One region of the Pseudoalteromonas sp. SR44-5 genome, then DNA from elsewhere that is predicted to be linked to it. Evidence: predicted binding sites of a transcription regulator. Region 1 holds the regulator's gene; the other holds the start of a gene.
What was found. Region 1 encodes MetJ, which represses methionine synthesis genes. Its sites were predicted from a motif close to TAGACGTCTAGACGTCTA; they were not measured.
Positions count from the first base shown of each region.

Region 2: the regulator MetJ is predicted to act here: its motif matches at 2,493-2,510, upstream of metE (5-methyltetrahydropteroyltriglutamate--homocysteine S-methyltransferase).

Region 1 covers NZ_JACJDT010000007.1:77,449-91,184, reverse strand. Annotated here, with positions in the region: gene H5154_RS05835 (type IV pilus secretin PilQ) at 1-1,348, opposite strand, end outside; gene H5154_RS05830 (pilus assembly protein PilP) at 1,335-1,871, opposite strand; gene H5154_RS05825 (type 4a pilus biogenesis protein PilO) at 1,868-2,488, opposite strand; gene H5154_RS05820 (PilN domain-containing protein) at 2,488-3,051, opposite strand; gene H5154_RS05815 (pilus assembly protein PilM) at 3,039-4,118, opposite strand; gene H5154_RS05810 (penicillin-binding protein 1A) at 4,251-6,746, shown strand; gene metL (bifunctional aspartate kinase/homoserine dehydrogenase II) at 6,828-9,173, opposite strand; gene metB (cystathionine gamma-synthase) at 9,180-10,442, opposite strand; gene metJ (met regulon transcriptional regulator MetJ) at 10,678-10,998, shown strand; gene H5154_RS05790 (malic enzyme-like NAD(P)-binding protein) at 11,108-12,349, opposite strand; gene rpmE (50S ribosomal protein L31) at 12,914-13,126, opposite strand; gene priA (primosomal protein N') at 13,360-13,736, shown strand, end outside.
Region 2 covers NZ_JACJDT010000019.1:38,155-43,997, reverse strand. Annotated here, with positions in the region: gene H5154_RS12070 (Nif3-like dinuclear metal center hexameric protein) at 1-681, shown strand, start outside; gene H5154_RS12065 (ElyC/SanA/YdcF family protein) at 716-1,480, opposite strand; gene H5154_RS12060 (LysR family transcriptional regulator) at 1,533-2,420, opposite strand; gene metE (5-methyltetrahydropteroyltriglutamate--homocysteine S-methyltransferase) at 2,709-4,982, shown strand; gene H5154_RS12050 (DUF2897 family protein) at 5,022-5,168, opposite strand; gene H5154_RS12045 (acyloxyacyl hydrolase) at 5,223-5,765, opposite strand.

The DNA.
Region 1 (13,736 bases):
TAATAACTTGTCTAACCGCTATATCCAAAGTTTCGACCATACGGCGAACACTTGCAATGCTTTTAACGGTGTCTTTAATTAACAAGGTATTGGTACGTTTATCAACGGATACACTGCCGCGAGCACTAATAATGCTGTTAGTGTCGGTTTTCAGTAAATCAGCAAACTCTTCCGCTTTAGCATAATTCAAACGAATATATTCACTATAAAGCGGCTCTAAGTCTTCAACTTGTTGTTTGGCTTTTAGATCTTTCGCTTCGCGGGCGGCAAGCTCTTCAGATGGTGCCACCATTAATATAGAGCCATCCATACGCTTATCTAAACCTTTAACGCGTAATACCACGTCAAGAGCTTGATCCCAAGGCACACCATCTAAACGCAGAGTTATGTTGCCACTGACTGAGTCACTGGTTACTAGGTTGAAATCATTATAGCCGGCAATAATTTGCAATACGGCACGCACAGAGATGTCTTGAAAGTTTAGGGTCATTGGGCGACCTTGGTATTCTTTACCACCTTCTAAATATGAACGTTGCGATTCATCTTTTTCAACTGTAAGTGTAAGAATATTTTCAATTTGTTGATAAGTGAATTTAAACGCGGCATTAGGGGTTATCACTACCCTACTCATATTATTTTCTTTAAATGTCTCAATTGAGCTCACTACAGTGCCAAAATCTAGCACATCTAGCTCATATAATAAGTCATCTAAAATATCGGTATGATGAAACTCAGCAATAATTTTACCGCCACTTTCATGCACATCAATCGCAGCTTGAGTATCTTGTAAAAAGACTAAGACTCGCGCTTCACCTTTTTCACCGCGACGAAAATCAATAGACTGGATTGAGTTGATGTAATTGCCAGTCACTTCTTTAGCGGTATTAGCATCTTGTTGTGACGTGATCGGATTATCTGAGACGTGTAATGAAACAAGGTTATTGTTCACCGTTGTTTGGTAAATTTTTAAACGCTCTAAATGAACAGTGACAATCAAGTTACCATCAACAGCTACACTATTAACTTTTTCAATACCTGCTTGGTTGATTTGTACTTCACTTAAACCTTGTTCAACACTAGCTGCATTAAAGCGCATTTCAATACGAGCCGGGTTATTAAATACCTGAACTTTTGGCTCTTCAGTCAGCTCTTCATCAAATACCAGCTGTAACTGTGTTTCTCCAGCTATTAGCGGGCTATAACGAACATCATACAATAGCGGCGTAGCCATTGCTGATTGCGTGATAAAAAGGGCAATAACAACAAACAAAGCCTGCTGAATGCGATTACTCCAAGATACTCCCTTATGCATTTTAATTTTACCTTTTTTATTTTTAACTAGTGCCATTGGATCCCGCCTCTAACATTTCCAGCTTCGTCAGGCGCTCTTTCCAACAACCAGACCCGTCGGGTATTAATTCTAACAATTCTATATAATCACTTTTAACATCTTGTACAACACCATGATACAAACCAATATGATTACCGATAGTAACTCGGTGTAAAGTATCATCTGCAGCTTTAATTAATGCCCATGTTTGGCCACCAGAACCCAGCGTGCCTTTCATTGCTAGGTTATCCAACGGATATTTCTCTAATACTTCACGCGTACGATCAGGATCAGGGTGTAAGCAGTTTTTAACTTGGATCATGTTATTTTGAATAATTTCCGGTTGCGGCGCAACAAAAGGACTACGTAGTTGCTGTGCATTGTATTCAAAGTGCTCAAATTGGGTCAGTTTTGGAATGGCCTCTACCTTAGGTGTAGTGCTGGCTTTTACCTGATCAATAAATTCTTTTTGCTCAGAAGTATCATCGTTACATGCGCTCACCAAAATACCGCTGAGTAAAACAAAGGCTAGTTTTTTCATTTTTTAGCCCCTACTTTCTTCACGCCGCCTTCATAGCGGTAAGTTTTGGCAACCACGCTAAATGTCAGTTTGCCTGAGTCTGAACTATTAATTGAAAAGTCATGCAAACTTACTATACGAGGAAGTTGCGCCACTTTACCAACAAAATCACCAAACTCATGGTAGCTACCTATTACTTCAATTTTAATCGGTAACTCAGTATAAAATTCTTTTTCCACTTCTGGTAACCAGCCAATTTTAAGAAAGGTTAAGCCACTGGTCGTGCCCACATAAGATAAATCATCAAGTAAGCCTGGTGTTTCGTTTGAAGTCGGTAAGCGCTTTAGTAGTAAAGAAAACTTTTCTTCCATTTCAACCATTTGTTGACGGTAAATTTCTAGATTACTGGCCACAGCATATTTCACTCGATAGGTACTGCGTAACTCAACTTCTTTACTAACTGCATTGTGGTAGCTATCTATTTCATCTGAAACCAATAAGCTGTAACTAAAAAACAGCACCAAGGCAGCTACAAAAGTACAGCAAATAACCTTGACAACTATTGGCCAATCGCCGATATTTTCAAGCTCAATTTCGTTCCATTCAATCTCTGTTAACGCTTTGATATCAAGGTTCATTATTTAACCTCTCCAATCTTATCAAAGGGTTTTACATAAAATTCCATATTAAAATCACTCAATAAACGAGACGATTTCTCCCCTGCAATAATGCCTTGCATTGTCGGCTTTTCGAGCAGATAGGAGTTTTGTACTTGGCGCAACATGTTTGACAAATAATTATTTGATTCGCTACGCCCAACCACATGAATTGCACTACCACGGCGTTCTAACTTAGTTAGATAAACACCCGTTGGTACAATTTTGGCAACTTCATCCATAATTTGTGTGCCTAAATTACGACTACTTTGCAGCTCTTCAATTAAGCGCATACGTTGCTGTAAGTTTTCTTTCTTTTTATCTAACTCACGAATTTCACTAATACGCCGATCTAATTGCCCTATTTCAGTTGAAAGGTAATTATTTTTAATATTTTGACCGTCTCGTAAACCACCGTAATAGCTACTCAATAAATACATACTGATAAAACTGCCAAGCACCACGAAAAATAAAATAGTGACAAATTTATTCTGCGATTGTTTTCGCTGCTGTTCGCGCCACGGCAGTAGATTTATATGTGGCATGATGAAAAACTCCTTAATGCCAAACCTGTCGCTATTGCAAATTGAGTACGATGACGCTGTAACACATTGCGATCGACATGGTGGGAAATATCCATATTTTCAAAAGGCTCAGCCACTATGGTATGAATACCTAGTTCTTCAATTAGCAATCGATCAAGGCCATCAATCATCGCTGTGCCACCAGTAAGCACAATGTAATCGATTTGATCTTTGCCACTGGTAGTTAAAAACATCTGCACTGCGCGGCGCACTTGCTGTAATAATGAGGTTTGAAATGGTGCCAATACTTCAAACGTATAGTTAGGCGGAAGATCGCCAGTAGTTTTGCCTATTTCAGCTTCATCAAAACTTTTATTGTAATAAGCCACTATGCTGTTGGTGTATTGATCGCCACCAAATACTTGGTCTCGGGTGTAAATCGTTTCACCGCCAAGTACCACACTTACCAACATAAGTACCGCGCCAATATCGACCACTGCTACACACTTATTAAATGCATCGCTTGGTAATTGCTGATAATACACATCCATTGCGCGACTCAGCGCATAGCTTTCTACATCAACTACTTTTGCTATTAAACCAGCTGATTCTAAGGCACCAACACGAGCTTCAACACTTTCGGTACGCGCAGCTGAAAGCAACACATTCATTTTGGAAGGATCGGCTTCGTTGGTACTGAGCTTTTCAAAATCTAGGCTAACTTCATCTAAAGGATAGGGAATAAGGCTGTCCGCCTCGATTTCTATTTGCGACTCAAGCTCTGCATCGCTAAGCGTAACATCCATAAAAATTACTTTAGTAATGACGGTTTGTCCCGATACAGCCACTGCTGCCGAACGAATTGACTTAGGTAACTTACGCTTTAGCTTAGTAATGATATTACCAATTGCCTCAATATCTTGAATATTGCGCTCAGCCATTGTACCTTTTGGCATTGGCTCAATTGCTAGCGCTTCGAGCCTGTAGCCACTGTCCGTTTCATTCAGCAACACCGCTTTTATAGCATGTGAACCGATATCTATCCCTACCATCATCGATGAAGACTTACTCAATAGTTGACTTAGCATGTTCGCAACTTGGCCTTTGTTTTAAGAATAAACAAGTTATAATTTTTATATGAAAAAATACTATTCATTTTTTAATCAATATATACTAGCAGTCTCCGATTCTAATTGGGAGTCCATTTAGGGAAAATATAAGTGATTTTATTGAAACGAACTTTACAATTTTTTATCATCTGCGCGTTTTTAGGGCTCATTACCTTAGTAAGCCTTTATTATTACGTTAAATCTGATATCCCCAGTGTGCAAGTTTTAAAAGACGTGCAATTACAAACTCCTATGCAAGTCTTTTCGAAAGATGGTTTGTTAATCAACCAGTTCGGTGAAAAACGTCGCATTCCAGTGACTATAGAAGAGATCCCACAACCACTCATAAATGCTATTTTAGCTACTGAAGATAACCGTTTTTATGACCATATAGGTATAGATCCTATAGGTATTTTACGTTCAGCGCTCGTATTAATTTCAACTGGTGAGAAAAAACAAGGCGCAAGTACTATAACAATGCAGTTAGCTCGTAACTTCTTCTTAACACGTGAAAAGGCCTATATTCGTAAAGTAAAAGAGATCTTCATTGCGTTACACATTGAGAACTTACTTACCAAGGATGAAATACTCGCTTTATACCTAAATAAAATAGAGTTAGGTAATCGTGCTTTTGGTATCGGAGCCGCTGCACAAGTCTATTATGGTAAGCAACTAAACGAGTTAACTTTAGCGCAAATGGCAATGATTGCAGGCTTACCAAAAGCGCCGTCAGCTTTAAATCCGATAAGAAACCCAGTTCGCGCCAAGGCACGCCGTAATGTGGTACTCAGACGTATGCTCGATGAAGGTTATATCTCTCAAGCAGACTACAACCAAAGCTCTCAAGAACCAATTACGGCAAAATTTCATGGTGCCGAAATAGACTTATATGCGCCTTATATATCTGAAATGGTGCGTGCAGAAATGGTCGCTCGTTATGGCTACGAAAAAGCCTATAATACCGGCTTTAAAGTTTACACCAGTGTTGAATCTGACGTACAAGCCGCAGCGCAAAAAGCACTCGTTAATAATCTCCATGCATACGATATGCGCCATGGCTATCGTGGCCCAGAGCAGCAACTGTGGGATTTTGAAACGCAACCAGCCCTAAGTTCTAGTGAAATTTTAGCAAAGCTAAAACCGGTAAAAGAAATTGCCCCGTTATTAACAGCAGCAGTTTTGTCTGTAGCAGATCAAACGGCAACAGTGTTATTAAAAAGTGGTGAGCAAGCCACTCTAGACTGGGATAATCTCAAATGGGCACGCAAATACATTACCCGTTACCGTCAAGGTTTTCCTCCAAAAACCGCTACCGACATACTCAATCCAGGGGAGCAAATTTGGCTACGTAAAAATGACGATGGTAGTTATCTACTCAGCCAATTGCCTGAAGCGTCAAGTGCATTAGTATCGCTGGATCCGAATGATGGTCGCATTAAAGCGATTGTTGGTGGCTATAGCTTTGAACAAAGCCAATATAACCGAGCCGTGCAAGCAAAACGTCAGGTAGGTTCTAACATTAAGCCGTTTATTTATTCGGCGGCGCTGAATAATGGTTATACCTTAGCGTCTATTTTAAATGATGCGCCAATCAATCAATGGGACAAAAGCCTAGGGGTTGCATGGCGACCAAAAAACAGCCCTGCGGTATATAACGGCCCAATCCGTATTCGTCGTGCTTTAGCACAATCGAAAAACGTTATTTCGGTGCGCTTACTGCGCGGGGTAGGCTTGCAGCGCACAGCTGATCACCTATTAAAATTTGGCTTTCAAAATAATGATATCAATCGCAGTGAATCGCTAGCTTTAGGTAGTGCGTCAATTACTCCTTTAGAGCTTGCCCGTGGCATGAGCACATTTGCCAATGGCGGTCATTTGATCACCCCTTATTTCATTAATGAGATTCAAGACTCTGCAGGTAATGTGTTATTTAAAACAGAACCACTATTAGCGTGTGATCCCGTTACTCCTCCGCTAACAACGACTCAATTTGAGTCTACTTCTGAGTTAAATACCAGCCAAGCTGCAAATCATTGTGCACCGCGCATCATATCTAAACAAAACGCGTTTTTGATAGCCGATGCGATGAATAGCGCAATTTGGGGAGGCGGTAGTTGGGCTCATAAAACGGGTTGGAGTGGCACAGGCTGGCGTGCTCAGGCCTTAGATCGTCGCGATCTTTCCGGTAAAACGGGTACTACTAATGACTCTGTCGATACTTGGTTTAGCGGCTTTAACCGTAATGTTATGACCTCGGTCTGGGTTGGATTTGATAATCCAGGTAACCCGCTTGGTCGCTCGACGTATAATAACAACATGGATAATACCCAGATCTCTGGTGCAGAATCTGGTGCTAAAACAGCTCAACCAGCATGGATTGACTTTATGCGAGTAGCACTCAAAGATAAGCCAGAAGCACCAATCGAGCCACCTGAAGGATTAGTGTCGGTACGAATCGATTTAGCAACGGGACTCTTGAGTCAAAAGAACGATTACACTAGTCGCTTTGAATACTTTGAAAAAGGCACCTCGCCCACTAAGTATGTGATGCAGCATGTAGAAAACGTTTTTGAAGAAGAAACTAAAACAGAAGAAGAGCTGTTTTAATATTACTCTATCGCGATATAAAATCGCTGCTACATAAAAAAAGCGCCAATCGGCGCTTTTTTTATTTTACAAACTCAGAGCTCATTTTAAGTTTTGTATTAACCAATATAAATCAGAATGCACGCCTGCTGCGGTAACTTCTTTGCCTGCACCAGGACCTTGGATCACCAACGCATTATCGCTATACCACTGACTGTTGATAACAAAGATATTATCACCTGGAGTTAAGTTAGCTAAGGCATCACCCTGTGTTGCATAAGCCAAACCGACTTTAGCGGTTACTTTGCCATCAGCAATTGTTAACGCACCGGTATAACGCAGTACTTTGTTTTCTTTGCCAGCTAACTGCGCTTTTTCAGCAATAAAGTCATCAAGCAACTGCTTATTAGCTAAAAAAGACTGCCAATCACCTTGCGCTAGTTGCTCTGGCATCAACGGTGTTAAGCCAATCTCATCAAGCTCTAAGGTGAGCCCTAATTCACGCCCTAAAATTAATAGCTTACGCTGCATATCACGCCCAGATAAATCTTCCCGTGGATCAGGCTCGGTGTAACCCATTTTTTGCGCTTGCAACACTAAATCGGAAAACGCCACACTGCCATCATAACTGCTACACAACCACGATAAAGTGCCTGAGAACACGCCTTCAATATGGGTAATACTGTCGCCACTGTTTTGTAAATCAGCTAACGCAAAATTAATTGGTAAACCCGCACCAACACTGGTGTTATAACGCCATAATAAGTTACGTTCAGCTAAATTACGGCGTAAATTTTGATACCAGTCATTATTTGCAGTGCCCGCATATTTATTAGCACTGATCAGGTGACAATCTAAATTTACAAACGCCGGGTAAAGCTTACTAAACGCTTCACTAGCAGTAATATCAATCAGCACTTTGTGTTCGTAATCGAGTTCGCTGATACGTGTCAGTAAATCAGCTTCTTGGTAATCTATTGCTTCGTTTTGCCACTGTGACTGCCATTGCTCAAGCACGATACCACTTGGGCTGAACAACATAGAGCGCGAGCGTAATAAACCAACCAGCTTAACGCTGAAGTGTTGCTGCAAACGATTAAGCTGCTGACTTAGTTGCTCAATAAATACTTCACCAACATTACCAAGGCCAGCAACAATAATGGCAAGCTCTTGGCCTTTGTTAATCAACTTATCATGCAATAAGGTCAACACATCACTATCAATAGATTGATCCGTTAGTAGTAATATGTAGTCTGCGTCTTGATGGCTAAAGCGCGGCACTAAACTTTGCTCACTAAGCACTTGCGTTGCTTGTTCAAATAATTGCGCTACATCATTTCGTGGCGCCACAACAGCGCAACCATGTAAGTTCGACTCAATAATATTAGCGCGCCCTTGCAAATGACTCACCACCTGATGAGTCGCTGCTGCCGGCACTAGTAAGTAGGTATCGCCGTTTTTAATAAAATGATGCAAGCTGTGTTGAATAAGCTGACTTAATTCGCCAATTTCACCGCCACGCAACTGATCAATGCGCAGTAAATCAATATTTTCTAAGGTAGTGATAAAACGCTTAGCTTTGCTGTAACCTTCTTTGACAATTTCTGTCGCGCTAGCTTCGCTGTCGTAACTACTGCGAACGACTAACTTGATATCAGTATTTTTTAATGGCGAGAGAGTTTTAGCATGTAACACTGGGTTGCCCAAACGCGCCAGTAAGTTTGCTTGGCCACGACATACTTTAGAATACTTAATCGCTTTTTTTACTTTACGAGGGTCGGTACTAAACACCCCTTGGGTATCAGTCCAAATTGATACCTGACTAGCATGACAATAACTGCTTAACAAAGTCGCGCTGTAATCACTGCCATTGCGCCCCAAAGTAACGGTATTTGCTTGGCAATCAGCGGCTATAAAACCAGTAACAATATTAATGCAATTGGCTGAAATTAACTCGGCACAGGCTTGTTGATTTTTTTGATGTAATAATTGCCCATCATTAAGGGTAAACAATTGACGAGCATCAACATCTTGAGCTGCAACATTTAACTGTTTTAAATAGCTAGCCAATAATCGTGCCGACCAAACTTCACCGTGAGCAAGCAATGCGGCTTCCTGTAAGCTTTGCTGTTGAGTTTGCTGTGCAATTAAGGCTAGCTCCTGTTCTAATACGTTTAATGCCGTATGTCGCGCTGCTGGACTCAATAACTGCTCGATCAAAGTACGTTGATGATTATCAAGCTGCAATAATATATCACTCACTGCCTGTTGATCACCTTGCTGGTAACTCTGCCATAGCGTAACTAACGTATTGGTAGTTTTACCGGCTGCGGATACCACCACACAATCACCGGCTTCCGTATGGGCTAGAATAATATTTGCTACGGCCTGATAACGCTCTGCAGAACTAAGGCTAGAACCACCAAATTTATGAACTATATTTACCATTTTTTATTACCACAAAGCCGTATGTGCAGGAGTCAGTTTAAATGAGTTTGATTGCTCATCATCTTGTTGTTGAACAGAGGAAGCAATTACTTTTACGCCGTGCTGAGCTTGACCTGGTTTCACTTTATTGAATACACGATCTAAGTCAGCGATTAAATCTTTTACATCTTCAATGCCCACCGAAATACGGATCAGGGTATCACCTACTCCCGCAGCAAGACGAGCAGTTGCCTCCATACCTGCGTGGGTCATAGTTGCAGGGTGACAAATCAAACTCTCAACCCCACCTAATGACTCAGCTAAGCTAAATTCTTCTAAGCTGGTCAAAAATTCTGCAGCATCATTAATATCACCTTTGATATCAAAGCTTACCATGCCACCAAAACCACGTTGCTGCTGTTTAGCGAGTTCATGCTGTGGATGAGATACTAATCCAGGGTAATATACTTGGCTTACATAAGGGGAGTTTTCTAGATATTGGGCAATAATAAAGGCATTTTCTTGATGCTGACGTAAACGAACATTCAAAGTACGTAAACCACGTAACGTTAAGTAGCTATCAAACGGGGCACCGGTAATGCCAATGTTATTAGCCCACCAAGCAAGCTCATCACCCAACTCTTGGGTAGCGGCGATCACCGCACCACCAACAACATCTGAGTGACCGTTAATATATTTAGTGGTCGAATGCACCACAATATCAACACCAAACTCAATTGGGTTTTGCAAAGCAGGTGATAAAAATGTGTTATCGGCACCAACCAACGCACCGCACTGCTTAGCAATCGTGGTGATCGCTTTAATATCGGTTAACCGTAAGATAGGATTACTCGGTGTTTCAATCCAAATTAGCTTTGGTTTTATCTCAAGAATTTTTTGATGATTTTCAGATTTAGTTAAATCTAAAACCACTAACTTTAATAAGCCACGCTTTTCAAGTGAGGTGAATAAGCGGTAACTACCGCCATAGCAATCATGTGGGATCACTAAGGTATCGTCACTGTTTAGCAGCTGAGTAGCTAAATGCACCGCAGCCATGCCCGTTGCAGTGATAATCCCCTTAGCGCCACCTTCAAGCTTAGCGAGCGTTTCAGCGAGTAAATCACGGTTTGGGTTGCCGCTACGGCCATAATCATATTGGCGCTTTTTATCAAAATCAGCAAATGAGTAGGTGGTCGATAAATGAATGGGAGGCACAACCGCGCCGTGATGTTTATCTGCATCAATACCATTGCGTACTGCAATGGTTGCTTTATTCTTTTGACTCATACCGTCACCTAAAATTAAATGGATGTTTAGACGTCTAAAAGGTTAGAGGATCAAATTTAATAAGTCAAAGCATTTATGCGGTTTTAGCCGCAAGATTAGAAGTAAAAACATTTAAGCTGCTAGATGGCTAAAAAACAAGTATTTGACTATCTTTTTTAACACGATAGAATTTCGCCATCTTTGCGCTGCAAAAGGTCGCGCAAACAATTAACAACCTGAGGCAACGATACATCCTATGGCTAAATGGAATGGTGAATATATTCACCCATACGCAGAACACGGGAAAAAATCAGAACAAGTTAAAAAGATCACCGTTTCGATCCCGCTAAATGTATTAAAAGTTTTGACTGATGAGCGCACTCGTCGTCAAATTAATAATCTTCGCCATGCAACAAATAGCGAATTACTTTGTGAAGCATTTTTACACGCATTTACTGGCCAACCACTGCCAAACGATGAAGATTTACGTAAAGATAATCCAGAGAAAGTGCCTGAAGAAGTGAAAAAAATCATGCTTGAGATGGGTCTCGAAGTACCTGTACTCAACGAAGATTAAGTTATCATTTGTATATATTCCTGCTTCAGGAATTGGCTACAAAAAAACCTCAGTAACGTAAGTTGCTGAGGTTTTTATTATTGTGCCATTACCAATTGCAGCGAAGCAGCTACTCCATGTAGTTTTCCGGCATATCAATTTGTGCAACACCAGAATCAATTGCCGCTTGCGCTACTGCTTTGGCAATGCGCGGTAATAGACGCGGATCCATCGGTTTTGGAATAATATACTGCGCACCAAATTCAAGTGTCTCAACACCCGCCGCTTTTAATACTTCCGCTGGTACTGGTTCTTTAGCAATGCTACGAATAGCGTCAACCGCAGCAATTTTCATTTCATCATTAATTTTGCTTGCACGCACATCTAGCGCACCACGGAAAATAAATGGGAAACACAGCACGTTGTTAACTTGGTTTGGATAATCTGAACGACCCGTTGCCATGATTAAATCATCGCGAGCACCATGAGCAAGCACTGGTGAGATTTCTGGATCTGGGTTTGAACAGGCAAACACTACAGGTCGATCAGCCATTAACTTAAGATCGTCAGGAGAAAGTAAATTCGGGCCAGATACACCAACAAATACATCGGCATCAGCAATAACATCTTGCAGTGTGCGCTTATCTGTATTGTTAGCGAATAACTGTTTGTACTCGTTTAAATCATCACGACGAGTATGAATAACGCCTTTACGATCTAACATGTAAATATGTTCACGCAATGCACCACACTTGATCAGTAGCTCCATACACGCAACCGCTGCGGCACCGGCTCCTAAACAAACGATAATCGCATCTTCGATTTCTTTGCCTTGTACTTCAAGTGCGTTGATCATACCAGCAGCCGTTACAATCGCGGTACCGTGTTGATCGTCGTGGAACACTGGAATGCTACAACGCTCGATCAATGCTTTTTCTATTTCAAAACACTCTGGCGCTTTAATGTCTTCTAAGTTAATACCGCCAAACGTATCAGCGATGTTAGCAACTGTATTGATGAAATCTTCGGTGGTATTGTGTTTCACCTCAATATCTATCGAATCTAGACCCGCAAAGCGTTTAAATAATAACGCTTTACCTTCCATAACCGGTTTTGAAGCCAATGGACCTAAGTTACCTAAACCTAAAATAGCGGTGCCGTTAGTAATAACCGCAACCATATTGCCTTTACCGGTGTATTTGTAGGCATTAGCGGGATCAGCAGCTATTTCACGTACCGGTTCTGCAACACCGGGGCTGTATGCGAGTGCAAGATCCTGTACGGTTTCAGCTGGCTTTGTAAGCTCAACGCTAATTTTTCCTGGAACGGGGTGCGAATGGTAATGTAAAGCTTGTTCACGAAAGTCTGACATAACGCGATTTTATCCTGCAAGTAAGTTAAGTTGAAAGTGAGAGTAAGCAGTTCTTATATCTTATAGGGAACGATACCTATATTATAATTAAATTCAAGCAATATCAGGTCTATCCTGTTATATGCTATATCCGTTAATTTTATGCGTTTTGTCAGCATTTTTTGCAAAAAAGCTTCAATTTTCGGCTATAAAAACGCCACAAAGCATCAAAAAACCCATCTTAAAATGCTCATTATGCAACGCTTTAAAGCAAAAATAATGACCTATGACTAAAAACCATCAAAGTAAGACGTTAACAACATTTAACCGCAAAAGACCTAACTTTACCGACAAAAACGTTTAATTTATCGCTTTAACGAGAATGACAATATAGTCAACAAATCACTATTTGTCTGTTATTTACTCGCTATACTGGATATAAAAGTGGGAAATAGTCACAACATAATGAATGCGTAAAGCTGGAGCACTAGAGCAAGAAATAAAGACTAAAAGGCGGTGTTTTTAATAAATAGCAGGCATAAAAAAAAGCACCCTAAGGTGCTTTTTCCGACAAAACAACAAGAATTACTTGCTGCTAAGTGAACCGAAACGCTTGTTAAAGCGATCAACACGGCCACCTGTGTCTAAAACTTTTTGCTTACCAGTGTAAAACGGGTGACACGCAGAACATACGTCTAAGTGAATGTCTTTACACAGAGTAGAACGAGTTTCGAATTTATTTCCACATGAACATGATGCTGAAATTACTTCGTACTTAGGGTGAATACCTTCTTTCATAGAAACCTCTAGTTAAGGCCGCATCGCTCTCCAAACCCGGAGTCTGGCACCATACGTCGTTAAAACAAATTATTTAGGACGCGTATTCTAAGCAACAACCCCACTTGCTACAAGCTTTAAATGTCGTTTTTGCTAATAAAATGAACAAAAGTTTTAAAGAAGGTATTTGCAGGTAGGTTTTCAGCCATAATTTTAGTACATTAACTCCCTTATTCGTTCTTGTTTGGGTTGTTATGAGTTTTGTTGAAGTTGCTATAAAAGTACCGTTGCATCGCACCTTTGATTATCGCATTCCAGAGCAACTCGATGGTTTATCGGTGATGCCTAAAGTCGGTGCGCGGGTATGGGTGCCATTTGGTAATCAGCGCAAAGTTGCGGTCGTACTGGCGCTAAAAACCAACACCGATGTGCCGGTTAATAAACTTAAAGCAGTGCTTGAAGTGATTGATGATGAAGCCGTTTTATCAGAGCGACATATCGAATTATTGCGTTTTACTGCGCGCTATTATTGCTACCCACTAGGTGAAACAATTCATATCGCCCTGCCTGGCGCGCTGCGTCAAGGACTGTGCCCAGATAAAAGCAGTATTAGTATGGTGGCACTAACTGC
Region 2 (5,843 bases), on a different contig from region 1:
AATGGGCTACAAGTCGAAGGACGTGAACAGATAAAAAAAATTGTTACAGGTGTCACTGCCAGTCAAGCATTAATCGATGCTGCAATTGCGCATGGCGCAGACACAATATTAGTTCATCATGGTTATTTCTGGAAAGGTGAAGCGCAACCTATTACCGGTATGAAAAAGCGTCGCATAGCTGCGTTACTTAATCATGATATCAATTTATTTGCCTATCATTTACCTCTTGATGTGCATCCATCAATCGGTAATAACGCGCAATTAGCACAGCTACTTGATTTAGAAATACTCGATGGTTTGGAGCCTGTAGCAAATAGTGTCGCAGTCAAAGGGCGTTTAAAAATCCCAATGAGTGGTGAGCAATTTGCACAAAAAATATTAACAGTGCTTGCTCGTGAACCTTTAGTGAGTCTAGTACGTGATGAGCTAATTGAGACCATCGCTTGGTGTACTGGAGGTGGTCAAGGTTATATTGATTTGGCTGCTAGCCAGGGGATTGATGCCTATTTAACAGGCGAGGCTTCAGAGCAGACCATTCACAGTTCGCGTGAGCAAAAGATCGATTTTTTTGCCGCAGGCCATCACGCCACCGAACGCTATGGCATAAAAGCGCTCGGTGAGTTATTGGCTGAGCAACATGGTTTTGATGTAACCTTCATTGATATAGACAACCCAGTTTGAGTTGCCAGCTAATTCACTTTAAGTGAGTTAGACCTTAAAGCGCTTCTGGATCAATCCAGCGGCGCACACTTATCAAAAACATGCCTATTCTTTCATGCCAATCACGGGTCACCGCTAATAGCACATCAGCACTTGGAATATACTGTTTATGGGTAGGCCATTCGCTAAAGTCATGAAAGTCAGTGGCGGCTGGAATAACATCAACGCCTTGGCTATTAAATAGATCTTTTGCTCGTGCCATGTGACTTGCCGAAGTTACCAGTGCAACTTTAAAATCAACTAGAGCAGGTGCTAAAAGCCGTGCTTCATCGGCGGTATCCATAGCCGTAGGATTTTGTTTAATACGCTGCGCATCAATACCTAAACTTATCGCGGTTTGTTGCATCAAACTACTGTTGGTCACTTTATTGTAACCGCCACCTGAAACAATAAGTTGAGCTTGTGGGTACACATATGCTAAGCGCATACCTTCGATTAGGCGGCTTTTAGCACAATTACCAAGTTGGCTATTGGCGTTAAGTTTTGGGTTAGGATTTATATCACAACCAAGTACCACTATTTTATCGAGTATCGGCTGTTTATTTGTATCAAAAACATACTTTAACTGTGAATTTGGAGCAATTATTTTTTGACCAATAAAAGGGGTACTGATCAGCAATAAACTGGTAATTGCGATTAAACCAATAAATATGCTGACTTTCTTGGTACGCAGTGCGATTAATAAGCAAACAAAGCACAGTAGAGCAAACAGAGGCAATGGCATTAGCATTGCACCGAGGATTTTTTTCAGTTCAAACATCACAGTAGCACACATAAAGGGGTTTTCTGTATGCTACTGGGTTAAACCTATTTTATCGACCGTTATTTAACTTACAGGTATTTAAAAAGTGGCGATACACTGGGTTATCTTTCATATTCTTTTTCATGGCTAAATACATTGGACGGGTTAATCCCAGCGCGCCTAATGGAATCGACTTAATGAGTCCTTGGCTTTCATATGGTGTTACTAACCAATCCGGTAATGCTGCAACCCCCATTCCGGCACTGACAAGCTGAAAAATGAGCAAGCCCTGATCTACGGTTTTCAAGGTGCCATCAAAACGTGCATTTTGAATAAAATGTTTGAAGATATCCTGACGCTCTCGTGGAATAGGGTATGAAATAATCGTCTCGTTTTTCAAATCAAGCGCCGTTACATAGGCTTTTTTCGCTAGTTCATGATCTGGGGCAACAATTAATTTAAGCTTAAAATCAAATAAATGTGCGTATTCAAGTTTATCTGGTTCACGAATGTCTGAAGTGAGTACTAAATCTAATTCATCACTGAGCAGCTCAGGAATAGCGTCATAACTAAAGCCGCGCTCATAATCAACTTTGATATCAGGCCAAAAGTTATTGAATTCTTTAATTGTTGGTAATAACCAATGAAAACAAGCATGGCATTCAACACTGAGTCGTAATTGTGAAATTGGTTGATTAAGACTTTCTTTTAAACGGCATTTGGTTGCTTCAACACGCGGGAGTACTTCGCTGGCAAGTTCAAGTAATAGCATACCTTGTGGGGTAAAGCGCACCGGTTGAGTTTTACGTTCAAATAGTTGGCAATCAAGCTTGTTTTCTAAATCTTTGATTTGATGAGATAAAGCGGATTGAGTCAAAAATAATTCGCGCGCAGTATTTACCAAAGAACCGGTTTCTTTCAAGGTTGCGATGGTCTTTAAGTGTTTTACATCAATCATCTTTAATAATTCTCATGGTAAAGGTGAGTTTAACTCAGATTACATCCATAATACGCCTTAAATTAAGATGCTTCAACGTCTAGATGGCTATAAATCACGTTTTTTTACGTGAAATTTACAAATCTACTATAGCACCATATTTGACAGCGATGTCATTGTGTTTTTTGAGTTTGCAAAAAATCATTTCCATGAATTTACCTCAAGTTGAAACTGAGGAAGCATCAATTGTTTGATGTCAGGTATAGGTTTATGGTTTAGCTATCTAAACAGCTGGAAGGGAATTTCAACATGGCACAATTACATAACTTAGGTTTTCCTCGCATAGGTAGAAAGCGTGAACTAAAATTTGCAGTAGAATCATACTGGGCTGGTAAAATCAGCCAAGAGCAGTTGCTTGATCAAGGTAAGACGATCCGGGCAGAAAATTGGGCTCTTCAAGCAGATGCTGGGATTGATTTATTACCGGTAGGTGACTTTGCTTGGTATGACCATGTGTTATCTACCTCTTTATTGATTGGCGCAGTGCCCAAGCGTCATCAAAAAGCGGATGGTAGCATTGATCTTGATACATTATTTCGTATTGGGCGTGGTCGTGCACCAAGCGGTTGTTCATGTGCAGCAAGCGAAATGACAAAGTGGTTTAATACTAATTATCATTACATAGTTCCAGAGCTAACTCATGATCAGCAGTTTCAACTAACTTGCACTGAGTTATTCGAGCAAGTTACTCAAGCACAAGCATTGGGGCACAATGCAAAAGTAGTATTGGTCGGCCCAGTCACTTATCTTTACTTAGCAAAATGTGCAGGTGAGGAGTTTGATAAACTTAGCTTACTTGAAAAACTATTAGCTGTTTATCAACACGTGTTCGCTAAATTAGCGCAGCAAGGGATTGAATGGGTACAGGTTGATGAGCCTATATTAGGTTTAGAGCTGACTGAAGATTATCAAGAGGCATTAAAAACAAGCTTTCGTGCACTTGCAGGTCAAGGCGTGAAGTTGTTACTTGCTAGTTATTTTGACTCAGTCACTGCCTACTTTGATGATATTGCAGGTTACCCTGTTGATGGCGTACATTTTGATTGTGTTGCAACAAATGTTGATGTTGCAAAACTAGATATATTATTAAGTACAGATCAAGTTTTATCATTAGGCGTAGTAAATGGCCGTAATATTTGGCGTACTGATTTAGAGGCTGTATTTAATAGCATAAAAGACATTGCGCTAAAGCGCGGTGATAATCTATGGCTTGCCCCATCTTGTTCTTTACTGCATACACCGGTTGATTTAGAGCAAGAAGAAAAGCTCGATGATGAACTTTGTTCATGGCTTGCATTTGCAAAACAAAAAGGCCAAGAGCTGTCATTATTAAAAGCCGCGCTTGAAAGCAATGATATCAGTGAGCTCGTTGCTTATTCAGCACCTATTAAAGCACGCTTAACCTCTACTCGTGTAAATAATACAGCTGTACAACAGCGTGTAACTGCACTCACCGCAAAAGACGGTAAGCGTAATCATGCATTTGCTCAACGTATTGAAAAACAACATGCAGCACTTAATTTACCGCTACTGCCGACCACCACGATAGGATCATTTCCACAAACTCAAGTAATTCGTCAAGCACGCCGTGATTATAAAGCCGGTGAATTATCTGCGGATGATTATCAAAGGCAAATTAAAGCAGAAATTCGCTACGCTGTTGAAGAGCAAGAGGCGCTTGATTTAGATGTGTTAGTGCACGGCGAAGCGGAGCGTAATGACATGGTTGAATACTTTGCTGAACTATTAGAAGGCTTTGCTTTTACCCAGTTTGGTTGGGTGCAAAGCTACGGCTCGCGATGCGTGAAACCACCTGTAATTTGGGGGGATATATCACGTGAAAAAGCGATGACGGTTCAGTGGACAAAATACGCACAGTCGCTGACGAGTAAGAAAATGAAAGGCATGCTAACAGGTCCTGTAACTATTCTGTTTTGGTCATTCATTCGTGATGATTTAGACAAACCCACCATCGCTAATCAAATTGCACTTGCGTTACGTGATGAAGTGGTCGATTTACAAAATGCCGGTATTGATATTATTCAAATTGATGAACCTGCATTTCGTGAAGGTATGCCGCTTAAATGTAGCCAATGGCAAGCATATTTAGAATGGGCAGCGTATGCATTTAGGGTCTCAGCAAGCGGTGTGAAAGATGAAACACAAATTCATACTCACATGTGTTACGCCGAATTTAACGGTATTATTGCCGCGATTGCAGATATGGATGCCGATGTGATCACCATTGAAACCTCACGTTCTAACATGGAACTACTTGAAGCATTTGAGAATTTTGATTATCCAAATGATATTGGTCCAGGTGTATATGATATTCACACTCCGAATGTACCGGATATTGCATGGATGAAAACGTTGATCCATAAAGCCGCACGAAAAATACCGGTTGCGCGTTTATGGGTAAACCCGGACTGTGGTTTGAAAACCCGTGGTTGGCAAGAAACGCGACAAGCTCTTGATAATATGGTTAAAGCAACCAAAGAGCTGCGTGAGGAGCTGCAGTAAAGAACATCTCCTACGATGTAAAGCCCTAACAAAACTTAGTTAGGGCTTTTTTTGTTGCTCTGATTTGAGTTCATCTTCATCGGTTGGTTTTTTAAAATCCATTTTTGCTGAGTGTTTGATCAGCAAAATATTACCGATAATGATTGCCAACACTAAGATGATGATGAGTATATGCCAAATTTGCATGGTGATCTCTAACGAGTCATTTATAAGTACTTAGTGTAGCAAAGATTTCTAGGGTTAAAAACGTCTAGAAAACGACAGCGAAATAAAATCAAGACCTGGGTTTGGTCTTTTAAACCCTGCATTTGAATAGTGTAAATAACGCACCGCAGCTTTGGTTTTTCCAAAATCAGCAACAAAGCCTAGTCGGTCTTCAAACTGGTAGTGGGTACTCACATTTTTGCCGGCGAAGTGAGTGTCATTGACTAATGAAACCCCTATGCCGGCTTCGAAATACAAAGGAATACCGCGCACTGAGCTGATCAGATGTTGAAATACCGGGGATATTGCAAGGACAACATTTGTCTGATGGCTATTATCTGCGCCGTATTCCCAAATATTAATACTTGATTCTAAGTAAATATGGGTATTTTCAATTAATGATTGTAGTGCCGGAGCATGGTATTGGTATGCCAGTTTTAAACCTTTAACATCACCTTCCCCCTGAATGTAATCAATGGCATAGCCATGAGGGGAAAGTGTATAGGGCGCGCCATAAGATAGTCTGCTGAACATGGAAATAGATAATAAAATCAATACAGTTAATGTTTTAAATAACATGGTAAAGCTCTTTAGATGAAAACGTTATTTACAAAATAAGGGCGTGGGGGAGGCTAATTCAAGTGGCATAAATTCACA